DNA from 2 places in the Pseudarthrobacter sp. GQ63 genome. Region 2 is predicted to be linked to the other one. Evidence: riboswitches for the same ligand, from Rfam matches in the RefSeq annotation. Region 2 holds a riboswitch; the other holds the start of a gene.
The links. Region 2 has a riboswitch for cyclic di-AMP ahead of AC6CHP_RS16965 (aggregation-promoting factor C-terminal-like domain-containing protein). Riboswitches for the same ligand answer to the same signal wherever they lie in the genome.

Region 1 (7,071 bases), on a different contig from region 2:
GTAGGCGTTCTCCACCTCCGCCGTCGTGCCTTTGAGCGACGCCAGCTGCGCCGTTAGCTGCCCGCTGCGTTGCTTTTCCTCCGCCGCCTGGCGGGTCACGGCGTCCTGGGCGGACCGGGCCTCCGTGAGCCTGGCTTCGGCTTCAAGGGACAGCCGCCCGCGCTCATCCTTCGCAGCCTGTTCCTGGGCCGCCAGCGCAGCAGCGATCTTTCCTGCGACCGACGCCTTGTGCACGAGTGCGGCGGTCTTGTCCCCCACGATCTGCACCACGTTGAGCCCGTGCACGGTGTTGCTCTGGACGGCGTCGAGGGCAACAAAGAACCCCATGTTCGTACCGCCGGTTTTGTATGACTGGGCCGCCAGCGCACCGAGCTCTTTCCTGTGCTGGACAAGGTCAAAGTGAGCCTGCTCGGTCTGTGCCGCCAGGACTTCCACCTTGGCAGATGCAGCCTGCAAAGCCGCGTCCGTCACCGCGTACTCCGCTGCTGCCTGCACCGCGGCGGAGCCTGCGGCCTCGGACTGGTCCTGAAGGGCGGACAGTAAGCCACCTATCCTGGCAATTTCCGCGGTCTTTTTGGCCTCGCTCTCCTTCGCGTCCTGCACCTCCTCCCAGGACGGGAAATCGCCGGGCGGGACCTCCGCAGCACCCGCCGGCGTAAGCCATAGGGTTCCCACCAGCGCAAATGAAAGAAGCGCCGCGGCGAGCCGCGCCCTGGGTTTGGTAACGAACCGGCACATAGTCGGGAAGCCTACCGCCTTCACCCTCAGGTTGAAGGCGGACGTTTCTACATCGTTATGGACCGAAGGCAGTTACGTTGACGGAAAGGGCAGAAGTGCCGGCCTCTTACAAATGCTGGCCGAACCAGGCAAGGGTGTCATTCCACGCGGCCGTCGCCTGGGCTTCGTTGTAGCGGTCGCCGGTGTCGTTATGGAAGGCATGGTCCACGCCGGGGTAGACCGTGAGCTGGTGGACAACACCGGAGGCTGCCAGCGCATCCTTGAGCGCAGGCATTGGCCCGGTGATGCGTTGATCGAGTTCAGCGTAGACCCCGAATACGGCCGCCTTGATGTCCGGTACTTTGGCCAGGTCGGGGGCGGGTCCATAGAACGCCGCAGTTGCCTTCAAGCCGTCCAGTTCGGCGGCCGCCTGCCAGGTGATGCCGCCGCCGAAGCAGTAGCCGGTCATGGCGACGCGGCCGCCGTCCACGAAGTCCTGGGCCTGGAGGTACTCCAGTGCTGCCGCAAAGTCGGCCACGTGCCGCTGGGCGCCGGCCTGGGTGAGGGCGCCGGGTACGGCGTCGCGGTCCATGCCGGCCGTCCCACCTTCACGGCTGAGCAGGTCAAGCGCCAGGGCGGCATACCCCTCCTTCGCGAACCGGCGGGCCACGTCTTCGATGTGGGGCGTCAGCCCGCGGTTCTCATGGCAGATCAACACGGCAGGAGCGCGCCCTTCCTGCTCGGGCCTGGCCAGGTAGGCACTGACGGAGGCGCCGCCGGACGGAAACTGGACGGACGCCGTCGTCAATCCTGGCGCACCCTCAGGGACAGAGAGCGGGCTTTTAGCCCCGGGCACCGCTCCCGACCCCGCAGTCCCGGCAGCGGACGTCGGGGACGTCGGGGACGGTTCCGGGGTGGGCATGGGGTCGGTGCTCCGCGGCACCTCGCTGGGGGTACAACCCACCAGCAGCATCGCCGCCGACGCCGCCGCCATGCTGCCGGTAATGAAAGCAACCCGCCGGGTAAAGGTCCGCTGGCTCAGCGCGCCGGACCGGTAGTCGTCAAAGAATTCCTCAATCAGGTACTTCTCATACTTGCCAAGCTGCGTCACAGTGCCTCCTCGGGGTGACGAACATACTCCTCCCCCAGCCACCTCCGGACAAGGTTCAGCGGCGATCTTTGCCCGTCCTTTATCGCTTTGTGATAAACATCATGCCCTGCAAAATCGGCGCGCCTGCACTTCGCCCCGGGGGCGCTGTGGCACGCGAAATCCAGTCGATAGCCAAACCGAGAGAATCGCCTCGCATGTTATCCAAATGTGACAATGGGTGCTAAGTCGGGTTATGGTCTTCAAGTGTCCCTCCCAGACGGGACATTCCCCGTCAGAATGCCGAGCCCTGCCACTGACCCGGGAACCAACGCTTTCCAGCTGGCAGGGACGGGGGAACCAAGTTTCCGCGGCCTTTAAAGGTCTTGGGGTTAAGTCGATAGCGCGTCCGTTCCATTCGGAGGTGTTACCGGCCGGGTATCTCCAACCCGAACCCGACAGCTCACCCCGCAGGCATGGGAGAGGCGATCAACTGTGTCAAAAAATTCCACCACTGCCCGTCACCGCGCAACGCCGGCCCGCTCCATCGCGATCGAAGGGCTGGCTGTTTCGGCCAAGTCCCTGGGCCGTCCGGCTCTGGCCGTAGCAGCAGCCTCCGGCATTGCCTTCGGCGTAGGCGCCCCGGCCCACGCCGGTGTGAACGGTCCGGACACCACCGAGACCGCTAGCGTCCAGGCTTCGGCCGCCCCTGTGGCAGCAGTCGCAGCCCCCGCCGCAGCAGCCGGCAACGTCCACACGGTTGTATCGGGCGACACCCTTGGTGCCATTGCGTCGATGCACGGTGTCAGCCTGAATGACGTCCTGTCAGCCAACGGGCTTTCCGTCTCCACGATCATCTACCCCGGTGACCAGATCCAGATTCCCGCCGCGGGATCCGCCCCGGCCGCAGCCTACGTTGCACCGGCTGCAGCACCGGCACCGGCTCCGGTCCAGACCGCTGCTGTTACTACCCCGGCTAACACGGGAATGAACATGTCCTACGCATCAGCACCGGTTGCAGCCACGGGCAGCGGCGCCGGAGCGGCCATCCTTGCCAACGCCTACGGCCAGGTGGGCCAGATCCAGGACTGCACCGCCATGGTGGAGAAAGCCCTGCGCACGGTCGGCAAGTCGGTCGGCGACCTTGCCCCGGGCCAGTTCTACCAGTACGGCACCACCGTGGGCACCCCCGCTCCCGGTGACCTGGTGATCACCGCCGGCCACGTGGGCGTCTACGCCGGCGACGGCCAGGTTGTCAGCGGCGGCGTGAACGGCAACCAGACCGCCGTTCACTCCATCAGCTGGCTCAGCGGCGCTTCCTTCGTCCGCGTGGCATAGTCACCACGGACACAGACGCAGCTGGCCCGTAAGGGCCAGGCCACTCCAGATAAAGGCGGCAGCCGGGTTCTCCCGGCTGCCGCCTTTGTCGTGCTTCCACGGTTGTCATTCTTGATCCGTCCGGAGGCCAGCGCCGCCCCGGGTCAGGTACCGCAGAAGGTCCGGTAGGTGCCGAAGTCCTCCGGCGGCCCCTCGGTGTAGCGCTCCAGCCCCGGGCGTTCATGGAACGGGGCCCTCACCACTTCCAGGAAACGGTCGAATGGGCCCATATCCCCCTCCGTGGCGGCCGCCAGCGCTTCCTCCACCAGGTGGTTCCGGGGAATGTACACCGGGTTGACGCTGTCCATCAGCCCGGCGTCGGGCTTCAGGCCGGCCCAGCGCCCAGCCCAGGCATCAAACGCGGCGAGATCCAGGACCATGCCCCGCGCCGGCCTGGCATCACCCCTGGCGGCCTGGCCAAGGCTCCGGAAGAACTGTGTGTAATCGACAGGTCCGTCCTTCAGCAGGGCGATCACCCCGTCCACCAGTTCCGATGCCTCGTCCCCCTCCTTGCTTCCGGCCGGCCCGCCGTTGATGCCAAGCTTTGCCTTCATGCCGTTGAACCAGGCATCGCTGTACTGGCTGCGGAACTTCCCCAGCGCCTCCACTGCGGGGGCGACTGCCTGTTCCTGGTCCTCGTGGAAGAGCGGCAGCATGGCCTCCGCCAGCCGCGCCAGGTTCCACTCAGCCACCACCGGCTGGTTGGCGTAGGCGTAGCGGCCGCCGACGTCAATGGAGCTGTACACGGCCCCGGGATTGAAAGCGTCCATGAAGGCGCAGGGGCCGTAGTCGATGGTTTCGCCGGAAATGGTCATGTTGTCCGTGTTCATGACGCCGTGCACAAACCCCACCAGCATCCACCGGGCCACCAGCCCGGCCTGGGCGGCCACCACCGAGGCGAACAGTTCCAGGTAGGGATGTTCAGCTTGGGCTGCGTCCGGGTAGTGCCTGCTGATGGCATGGTCCGCCAGCCGGCGGAGGAGCTCCATGTTGTCCGTGGCCCGGGCATATTGGAAGCTGCCCACCCGGAGATGGCTGCTGGCCACCCGGGCCAGGACGGCGCCGGGCAACATGGTGTCCCGCCGCACCGGGCGTCCTGTGGCCACAACGGCAAGGGCCCGGGTGGTGGGGATGTTCAAGGCGTGCATTGCCTCGCTCACAAGGTATTCCCGCAGCATGGGGCCGACGACGGCGCGGCCGTCGCCAGCCCGGGCGAAGGGTGTGCGGCCGGAGCCTTTGAGATGCACGTCCCGCCGGCGCCCGCCAACGTCCACCAGTTCGCCGAGCAGGAGCGCCCGGCCGTCGCCGAGCAGCGGTGAGTAGCCGCCGAACTGGTGCCCGGCGTATGCCTGGGCAACCGGGGTGGCCCCAGCCGGGACGTGGTTTCCCAGGAGCAGCCGCACGCCTTCGGGGCTTTTCAGGTATTCAGGGGCAAGTCCCAGCTCGCCGGCCAGGGCATCGTTGAGAACCAGGAGCCCTGGTTCGGGCGCTTCCTCGGCCTGCCACGGAACGGCGAGTTCCGGGAGTTCACTGGCGAAAAGTCCTTCGAAGGTGACAGTTGATTCTGCTGCTGCAGTCATAAATCAACCCTATCGCCGTCGTTCGTCCTGCGGTTGATCATCCAGGTGATAAGCCACAGGATGACTCCAATGGCCATCAGTCCGCCGGCGATCTGGTACTGGATGATGTTCCTGCCCACCCATGGTCCGGCAAGGAATGCGCACAGGGCGGCGGCAACGAGCGGGAGCTGGCCCGGGGACGTGAAGAACACCTTGCGGTGGGGATCCCGTTTGCGGCGCAGCACCACGCAGGCCACGTTGACCACCGTGAAAACGCACAGCAGCAGGAAGGCGGTGGTGCCCGAAAGGTTCGCCACAATGTTGCTTTCGGGATCACTGGTGACATACAGGATGAGGCCCAGTGCCAGGACAGTGGAGAAGGCAATTCCCGCCCATGGGGTGCGCCGGACGGGAAGGACCTTGCCCAGCTGGCGGGGCAGGACATGCTGGCGGGCCATGCCGTAAATCAGCCGGCTGGCCATCAGCATGTTAATGAGGGCCGTATTGGCGACTGCGAAGACTGCCAGGAAGGGAAAGACCCTGTCGATCGGGAAGTCCGGTGAGCCCTTGTGGACCACTTCCAGCAGGGCCGCGCCCTCAGCTTCCCGGATGCCCTCGAGTTCGGTGGGCGTGAGGACGCTCACCACGGACACCGCCACCAGCATGTAGAGCAGGACTGCTATGCCCAGGCCGGTGAGCATGGTGCGGGGAAAGATTTTCTCGGGGTTCTGGGTCTCTTCCACCATGTTGACCGAGTCCTCGAAGCCCACCATGGCAAAAAACGCGATGGAGGTGGCTGCGGTGACGGCCAGGAAGAGTCCTTTGTCCTGGGAGTCGTTGAAGACAAAGATCTCGCCCGGGTTTCCGGTCCCCTGGGCCATGACAAAGAACCCGACGCCGATCACAATGCACAGTGCGGCCATCTCCACCACCGTGAGCACCACATTGAACTTGACGCTCTCCCCCACCCCACGCAAGTTGATGGCCGCCAGGAGGATCATGAATCCAAGGGCAACCGCGGTGATCACGCCCTGACCGGGGTTGCCCATCCAGCCGTTGATCTCAAGGCCGCCAAAGAAGTTCTGGGCCAGGACATTCGCAGAGGTGGACGCACTGGTGATTCCGGAGCAGACGACCGCAAAAGCCACCAGGAAGGTGACGAAGTGGATCCCGAACGCCTTATGCGTGTACAGCGCGGCGCCCGCCGCCTGTGGATACTGCGTAACCAGTTCAAGGTAGGAGAAGGCGGTGAGCGTGGCCACCACGAAGGCCAGCAGGAACGGCAGCCAGACGATTCCCCCCACGGTGCCGGCCATGGTTCCGGTCACCGCGTAGACGCCGGCGCCGAGGATGTCCCCCACGATGAACAGCAGGAGGAGCTTGGGTCCCAGCACTCTCTTGAGCGTGGGCTCCTTGCCATGCGCGGTAACGTCTGACACTTCTTCTGAAGCTGCACTCATGAGTGACCTCCCTGGCTGACTGGGCTGAATGACGGGTTTGGCATCGATGCCGTGACCGGCCCGCGCTGCAGCGCGGCGCCTGGGGACCAGCGCCGCCGCCGCGGGAAGCCGATACGCTGCAGGTCCTCTGCGGCGATGACCGCAGCAGTACCCGCACGGGCGCGCGCCTGGGCCGAGAGCAGTGTGGCGTCGCCGCCGTACCGTGCGGAGAAGTGCGTGAGCACCAAAGTGCGGGCCCCGGCATGTGCCGCCAGCTCGCCCGCCTGCCCTGCTGTGAGGTGGCGGTACTGGCCGGCCAGCCCGGCGTCGTCGTCGGCGAAGGTCGACTCGGCGACGAGGAGGTCGACGCCGTCGGCCAGTTCTTCTGCGCCCCGGCAGGGCGCCGTGTCCATCACGAAGGCGAAACGCTGGCCCGGCCGGGCGGCGCTGACGTCATCAAGCCGCACCCCTGCCAGGCTCCCTTGGCGCTGCAGGCGCCCTGTGTCCGGCCCGGAGATCCCTGCCGCCTGCAGGCGTTCCGGCAGCAGGGTCCGGCCGTCCGGTTCGACCAACCGGTAGCCGTAGGTTTCTATGCGGTGCTTGAGGGGCTGGACTTCCAGGCCGTCAGCCACCGGTCCGCCCTCTCCGTGCGGGTGCAGCCTGAGGTCCACACCCGGTGTGCTGACGGACACAAGCGCCCGGACCACGTCCCCGCCGGAGGAGGGGAAGTGGAGATGGACCGGGTGGGGCACGGCGTCGAGGGCCATGCGCGAGAGCACCCCCGGCAGCCCGAAGCAATGGTCACCGTGAACGTGTGTGAGGCAGATGCGGGTGATCATGTTCGCTGACACCCCGGCATGGATCATTTGGCGTTGCGTTCCCTCGCCCGGAT
Region 2 (7,071 bases):
GCAAGGCGGCCCAGCTTGGAGCGGAGCCGGCGGATGTGGACGTCGATGGTGCGCTCGTTGGGCACCTCTTCGGCGTTGCGCCACAGCCCCTCAAGGAGTTCGTCGCGCCCTACGGTGCGGGTGCCGTTCTCCACGAGGTAGTTCAGGAGCTCGAACTCCTTGAACGTCAGGTTGAGCGACTCGCCATCCAGGTGGACTTCGCGGCGTGCCAGGTCGATCAGGACGCCGGACGGACGCGGCTCCTGTGCCTGCGACGGACGCGGGGCCTCGGTGCGCTGGCGGGCGTTGACGGTGGGGTCACCGAAGGTGGAACGGACGACGTCGAGCGCGGAACCGGGTGTGCCGGCCGGGGCAACGGCAACTGCTGCGTAGCTTTCGGCGCCGGACACGAGGGACTGGGCGTAGGCGCGGATCTCCTGGGCCAGCTTGGCGATGGAGGTTCCGGCCGCTGCCGCCGTTTCCTCGTCAATGCCCATGTAGAGGACAAAGCCGCGGGCAACGTTGTCGTTGGCTACGGGCCGGACAGTGTTTGGACCGGCCACCACGGGAGTGGGGACGGTCATGGGTGCCGCCTCTGCGGGCTGGACCGCACGGAGCTGCCCGTAGGAGCTGGGGTTGAAGCCCTGCGGCGCGTAGCCCTGGGAGGGGAAGCTGCTTCCAGATGATGATGGAGCCAGGGCGGGTCGCGGTCCAAACCCGGGGCGGAGGCCCGAGGGCTGGCCGGCCTTGGCGGCGTTACGGACAGAAATGTGGACGTATCCGGATGCAACTGACATGGAATGCTTACCTCAATGTGAATGGCCGTCATCGCGGCCCGAATGCTGGGAATCCCCGCAATGCGAACTGGGGAGGGGCGCCCGACGCTGGGCTGGGGGCGAATGCCTAAGAACTTCGGAGGGTGGGAAGGTCAGGCGTGCATTCGACAACAGCGCATGTCGGCAGCAGCGGATGTGCTGGGCCAATATTCTGCGGCTGCAGGTGCTGTTGAGTTCTTGTTCACATTGGAAGTGTGCAGCGTAACAATGGCAACTTGCAAGTAACAATGGACGCGATCGTCCGAATAATGAGACAGATTCCGCGATAGTGCTCCAAATCACAATTCTGGACGCCGTAAAAAATAACGGTTGTTATCCGGCATTCTGCCTTCTTATTGGTGCTGGACAGAATATTGTTCGATCGAAGTGGGGCCAGCGGTAGATTCGTTCACCAGAGCGTCTGATAGCGGAATCTCGCTCTTCGCCCTGGTGGCGTGTCCAGCCGCCCCCGCTTTTGGACAGAAAAAATTGTGTGCGGAGCGGATGTTGGGGTTACCGAAGCCCGATATGCCGCCGCTTGAATGTCCGCGTCCGGGCGGCCGCGGACGCGGGGATGACACGCCTGGGACCCTCCACGGATCCAGCTCGCTAGGCTGGGATTCACAGCTTGCGCACAGGAACGCCATAGCCGGGCTTAAACCATTGATCGGAGAGTTGTTCCATGGCCACCTCCCACTCCATGACAAACAACCTCCCCACGCTCACGCATCCGGACGGCTCCCCCATCAGGGCGCTGGTGGTGGATGACGAGCCTAGCCTTTCCGAGCTCATGAGTATGGGGCTGCGCATGGCCGGCTGGTCCGTGGCGGTTGCTGCCGACGGCCCCGGGGCAGTGAAAGTGGCCAAGGACTTCCGCCCTGACGTGCTTGTCCTGGACGTCATGATCCCCGGTTTCGACGGCGTCGAGGTCCTGGGCCGGATCCGTGCCTTTGCGCCCGAGGTTCCCGCTTTGTTCCTCACCGCCAAGGACGCGGTCCAGGACCGGATCGTTGGCCTCGCGGCCGGCGGCGACGACTACGTCACCAAGCCGTTCAGCATGGAGGAGGTCCTGCTCCGCCTGCACCGCCTGGTCCAGCGGTCGGGTGTGGCCGCGATGGACACCGCCGAGCTGGTGGTGGGAGACCTGGTCCTCAACGTTGACACCCGTGAGGTGACCCGTGCGGGTGAAGAGCTCCAGCTGACAGCCACCCAATTCGAGCTGCTCCGCTACCTTATGGAAAACCCGAAGCGCGTCATCAGCAAAGCGCAGATCCTGGACCGGGTCTGGAACTACGACTTCGGCGGCCAGGCCAACATCGTGGAACTCTACATTTCCTATCTGCGCAAAAAGGTGGACGCCGTCCATCCGCCCATGATCCACACCGTGCGCGGCGCCGGATACGTCATCAAGCCGGCGGAGTAGGAAAGCGATGGCGTCCGCGCACAGTACGGAGCCGCAGCCCCGGAGCTGGCTGAAGCCCGGCACCTGGCACCTGCGGACCCGCCTTGTCCTCCTGGCCATGACCTTGCTGGTTGCCATTTGCGGGGCGGTTGGCGTGGCGAGCTATGCCTCGATGGACGAGTTCCTCACCCGGCAACTCGATGAGCAGCTAAGCCAGGCCGCAGCCCGTTCCAACGATCCCGGCCGCCCTCCCTCGGGCGGCTTTAACGGCCGGGATCCCCTGGACGCCCGCGGCCAGAGCGTTGGAACCCTCAACGCCCGGATCCTCAACGGCCAGGTCAACAGCGGCGGTTTCCTCACCTCGAATGCCACGCGCTCCCCCTTGTCCACGGAGGACAAACAGGTCCTGCTGGCCCTGCCAGCCAACGTGCAGCCGGTGGACAGGACGCTGTCCACCGGCGACTACCGGCTGGTGGCCATCCAGACCAACTTTGGTGACGTCCTGGTGACAGGACTCCCCCTGGCCGCCAAGGAGAGCACGCTCGCGTCCCTGGTGTGGACGTTCGTTTTCGTCTCACTGGGCGGCCTTCTCCTGATCGGCCTGGTGGGAACCGTACTGATCCGCCGCACCATGAAGCCCCTTGAGCAGCTCTCGGAGGTTGCCACCCGCGTTTCAAAGCTGCCGCTGGATGCCGGCGAGGTGGCGCTTGCGGTGCGCGTGCCGCCGTCGAACTCCAATCCCGCAACGGAGGTGGGCAGCGTGGGCCACGCGCTGAACCTGATGCTGGACAATGTGGCCAACGCGCTGCAGGCACGGCAGAAGAGCGAAACCAAGGTCCGGCAGTTCGTGGCGGACGCTTCCCATGAGCTCCGCACGCCGCTGACCGCCATCCGCGGCTATACGGAACTGATGCGGATGACGGAACACTTCACTCCTGACGGGGAGAAGTCGCTGGCCAGGGTGCAAAGCCAGTCCCAGCGGATGACTGCACTGGTGGAGGACCTGCTGCTGCTGGCGCGGCTGGATGAGGGCCAGCCTTTGAAGTTCAGCGAGGTGGACCTGAACCAGCTGGTGGTGGAAGGCGTCAGTGATGAAAAGGTCATGGCGCCCGGGCACACCTGGCGGCTGGAGCTCCCCGACGAGCCTGTTGTGGTGGAAGGGGACCCGTCCCAGCTGCGGCAGGTGCTGATGAACCTGCTGTCCAACGCGCGCAAGCACACGCCGCCGGGGACCACCGTGGTCACCGGGGTGGGGAAGACGCCGGAGGGTGCCGCGGTGGTAACGGTAACGGACGACGGCGGGGGCATTCCGCCGGACTTCGTGGACCAGGTCTTCGCACGCTTCGCCCGCGCAGACGCGGCCCGGACAGGCAAGGCCGGCGGGCTTGGCGTATCCGGCACGGAAGGAACCAGCGGCCTGGGGCTGTCCATCGTGGAATCCATTGTTGAGGCCCACGGGGGCAAGGTCACGGTGACATCACAGCCCGGCCGCACCCAGTTCGCGCTTCAGCTCCCGCTTGTGCACGGAGAGACGCAAGACGGCGCGCCGTCAGCGTGATCCCTGTTACCAAAATGTGACTTAAGCGCTGCTCTCCTGTACCGTCGATTGGGTGCGGTTCCCGTTCGGGCCGCATATCCGGATGACGCCAAGCTCTGCCGCTTCCCGGATTCCGCTTGAGCATAGGCAGAGGCGGGGGACCCAACAGTCCCGGGCACTCAACTGCCCTTGGGGTTAAGCCAGCACGTGATCTTTCCGTGTGGCCGGATGCCCTCATCCGAACCCGACAGCTAACTCCGCAGGTGTGAGAGGCGATCCATCATGTCTAAGTTCCTTACTAAAGCACGCCCGAAACCAGGCTCTGAAGCTGGTGTCCCGCGCACGTCAGGCAAAATTCCGTCCTTCGGCCAGCGCGCTGCGATCCTCGCAGCGTCCGGCGCCCTTCTTGTAGGTGTTGGAGCCGCGGGCCAGGCTACCGACACCGCAGTGCAGGTGGCAGCCACGGAGACTCAGGCGGCTGAGGCACAGTCGAAGCTGAGCATCGAAAAGAGCGAAATCCAGGCGAACCCGGCCCCCGCTCCTGCGGCTGAGCCGATCAACGTGGTCCCGCAGGCAGCCGAACCGGCCCCTGCTCCCGCTCCCGAGCCTGCACCCGCGCCGGCCCCGGAGCCTGAACCCGCACCTGCGCCTGCCCCCGCTCCGGAGCCTGCACCCGTCGTCGCGGTCAATGACCCCGCAGGGGCACAGGCTTACGCCGCCGGCCAGCTGGCCTCCTACGGCTGGGCCGCGGACCAGATGCAGTGCCTGCAGACCCTGTGGACCAAGGAATCGGACTGGACCACCACGGCCACCAACCCGAGCAGCGGCGCCTATGGCATTGTGCAGTCCCTGCCTGCCGAAAAGATGGCCAGCGCGGGCGCCGACTACCGCACCAATTACCGTACGCAGATCAATTGGGGCCTGAACTACATCCAGGAGCGCTACCAGTCGCCGTGTGGAGCACTGAACTTCCACTACGCCAACAACTGGTACTAAACCGAGGCAGCTTTCCCCTCGCGGTCCAGCGCGTCCCGGCCCGGGATGTACTGGACCGCCCACCGGTTCCCGTCAGGATCGGCGAAGTACACAAAATGGCCCCAGTCCTGCACGTCCACATCGCTGACGTCCACCCCGTTGGCCTTCAGCTGCGCATGGGCGGCCTGGATGTCATTGACCACGAGCTGCAGGTTTGAGCCTGTGCCGGGCGGCGCATCCGTGAGCCCTTCCCCTATGCAGATGGAGCAGGCAGACCCTGGCGGGGTCAGCTGCACGAACCTGATGGAGTCGCTGGGCCGCGCGTCGAAATCGGCGTTGAAGCCCACCTTGTTGACGTAGAAGTCCTTGGCCCGGTCCACATCAGACACGGGCACAAAAACGAGTTCCAGTTTCCAGTCCATGCGCACAGGCTAAGCCTTGCGGCGGGAAGCGGGAAAGGCTTGAGTCCTAGCCTGCGATGCCGTACAGGCGGTCGCCCGCGTCTCCCAGGCCCGGAACGATGTAGGACTTCTCGTTGAGCTTCTCGTCGATGGATGCCAGGACGATGGTGACGTTTGCGCCGGAGAGTTCTTCCTCCAGCTTGGCCAGGCCCTCCGGCGCGGCGAGCAGGCAGATGCACGTGACATCCGAGGCGCCACGCTTGAACAGGAACTTGATGGCTTCGCGCAGTGTTCCGCCGGTGGCAAGCATGGGATCCAGCACGAAGATCTGCCGGTCGGTGAGATCCTCGGGGAGTCGCTCGGCGTAGGTGATGATGTCCAGGGTTTCCTCGTCACGGGCCATGCCCAGGAAGCCCACTTCAGCGGTTGGGACCAGCTTGGTCATGCCTTCCAGCATGCCCAGGCCTGCACGAAGGATGGGGACCACCAGCGGGGTGGGCTTGGTGAACGCGGTGCCCACGGTCGTGCTGACAGGAGTTTCGATGGTGACGGGCTCGGTGCGGACTTCTCGCGTGGCCTCGTAGGCAAGGAGGGTCACCAGCTCCTCCGTCAGCTGCCGGAAAACCGGGGACGGAGTGTTCTTGTCCCGCAGGACGGTGAGCTTATGGGCGACCAGCGGGTGGTCCACAACGAGAGTGCGCATGGGTCAAAACTATCACCCGGCCGCCGGGCCGCTCCCCTGCCGCCCGCTGCCCGTTCCCGACTGGGAAGCGCCGTCGTCGACCCTTGGCGGGGCACCGCCGTCGTTCTCCTTCGGGGCGGTACCGGTGGTGCTTTCCTCGTCCCCGGAGTGGTCCTCGCGCAGGACCGGATGTTCGAAGGTGGGCGCCGGGCCTGCGTGTTCACGCCGCCGCATCACATGGAACAGCCTGTGGGCCAGGATCACGATGCCCACCCACGCCAGCCCCAGGAACCAGCCCGCCATGACGTCCGTCATCCAGTGGTGTCCCAGGAAGACCCGGCTCAAACCCATGGCGACGATGAAGATCGTCCCCACCGTGATGGCCGCAATCCTGGCCCAGAGCACCTGGAACTGCAGGCACATGAGGTAGATCAGGACGCCTATCACCACGGTGGTGTTCAGGGTGTGGCCGCTGGGAAAGGACGGCGAGGTCTCGAAGGGCGGGACGGCCTCGGAGTGGTCCGGACGGGTCCTGCCGACAAGCCGCTTGCCCAGGGTGGTGGCCAGGGTGGAGACCAGGGCTGCCCCGCCCACCAGAACAATGGGCCGCCACGTCCTGCTCAGGAAGGTCAGCCAGGCGGTGAGGATGCTCGCCAGGATGGGCATGCCGATCCCGCCGCCGACGTTGGTGAAGCCCGTGGCGAAGGCGTCCACCTCGGGGTTCCGCAACGACTGCGAGTATTCCAACGCAGGAATATCAAGGCTCGCCAGGCCTTCCTCGTCCACGACGTCCGAGTAGACCTCGGCACCCAGGAGCGCCAGGGCAATCACCAGCGATCCGCCGATGATCATGGTCAGCCACAAGGCGGCGTACGGCTTGATCCACTTGTCCACGCGGTCTCGGACTGTGCTCACTGTGCCTCCCGGCGGATGTGCGTCACGGGCTCTGGGTATCCTTCGAAACTATCATTGAGCCATGGTCTCCGCAGATAAGAAACACCACGCGTGGATGGGCCTCGCCCTCGCCGAGGCCCATCGCGCCCTCGACACCGAGGACGTGCCCATCGGGGCCGTGGTCATTGGGCCCGACGGCGCAGTGCTGGGTTCCGGGCGGAACCAGCGGGAAGAGCTTGGAGACCCCACCGCCCACGCAGAGGTAGTTGCCATCCGCGAGGCGGCGGAACGACTGCGCCAGGTTTCCCTGCTCGACGGCGGCAGCGGAGACGGCTGGCGGCTCGCCGACTGCACACTGGTGGTCACCCTCGAACCCTGTGCCATGT

Region 1: linked by a shared signal. The riboswitch ahead of AC6CHP_RS06400 (LysM peptidoglycan-binding domain-containing protein) and the one ahead of AC6CHP_RS16965 (aggregation-promoting factor C-terminal-like domain-containing protein) in region 2 are both predicted to bind cyclic di-AMP.

Annotation. Positions count from the first base shown of each region.
Region 1 covers NZ_JCAXEF010000002.1:415,222-422,292, forward strand. The annotation lists gene AC6CHP_RS06390 (aggregation-promoting factor C-terminal-like domain-containing protein) at 1-738, opposite strand, end outside; gene AC6CHP_RS06395 (dienelactone hydrolase family protein) at 845-1,828, opposite strand; cyclic di-AMP (ydaO/yuaA leader) riboswitch at 2,127-2,296, shown strand; gene AC6CHP_RS06400 (LysM peptidoglycan-binding domain-containing protein) at 2,300-3,142, shown strand; gene AC6CHP_RS06405 (protein adenylyltransferase SelO) at 3,286-4,761, opposite strand; gene AC6CHP_RS06410 (APC family permease) at 4,758-6,200, opposite strand; gene AC6CHP_RS06415 (ribonuclease Z) at 6,197-7,071, opposite strand, start outside.
Region 2 covers NZ_JCAXEF010000012.1:68,408-75,478, forward strand. The annotation lists gene AC6CHP_RS16950 (winged helix-turn-helix domain-containing protein) at 1-776, opposite strand, end outside; gene AC6CHP_RS16955 (response regulator transcription factor) at 1,477-2,217, shown strand; gene AC6CHP_RS16960 (sensor histidine kinase) at 2,225-3,754, shown strand; cyclic di-AMP (ydaO/yuaA leader) riboswitch at 3,848-4,010, shown strand; gene AC6CHP_RS16965 (aggregation-promoting factor C-terminal-like domain-containing protein) at 4,016-4,729, shown strand; gene AC6CHP_RS16970 (glyoxalase superfamily protein) at 4,726-5,130, opposite strand; gene upp (uracil phosphoribosyltransferase) at 5,177-5,812, opposite strand; gene AC6CHP_RS16980 (phosphatase PAP2 family protein) at 5,825-6,706, opposite strand; gene tadA (tRNA adenosine(34) deaminase TadA) at 6,768-7,071, shown strand, end outside.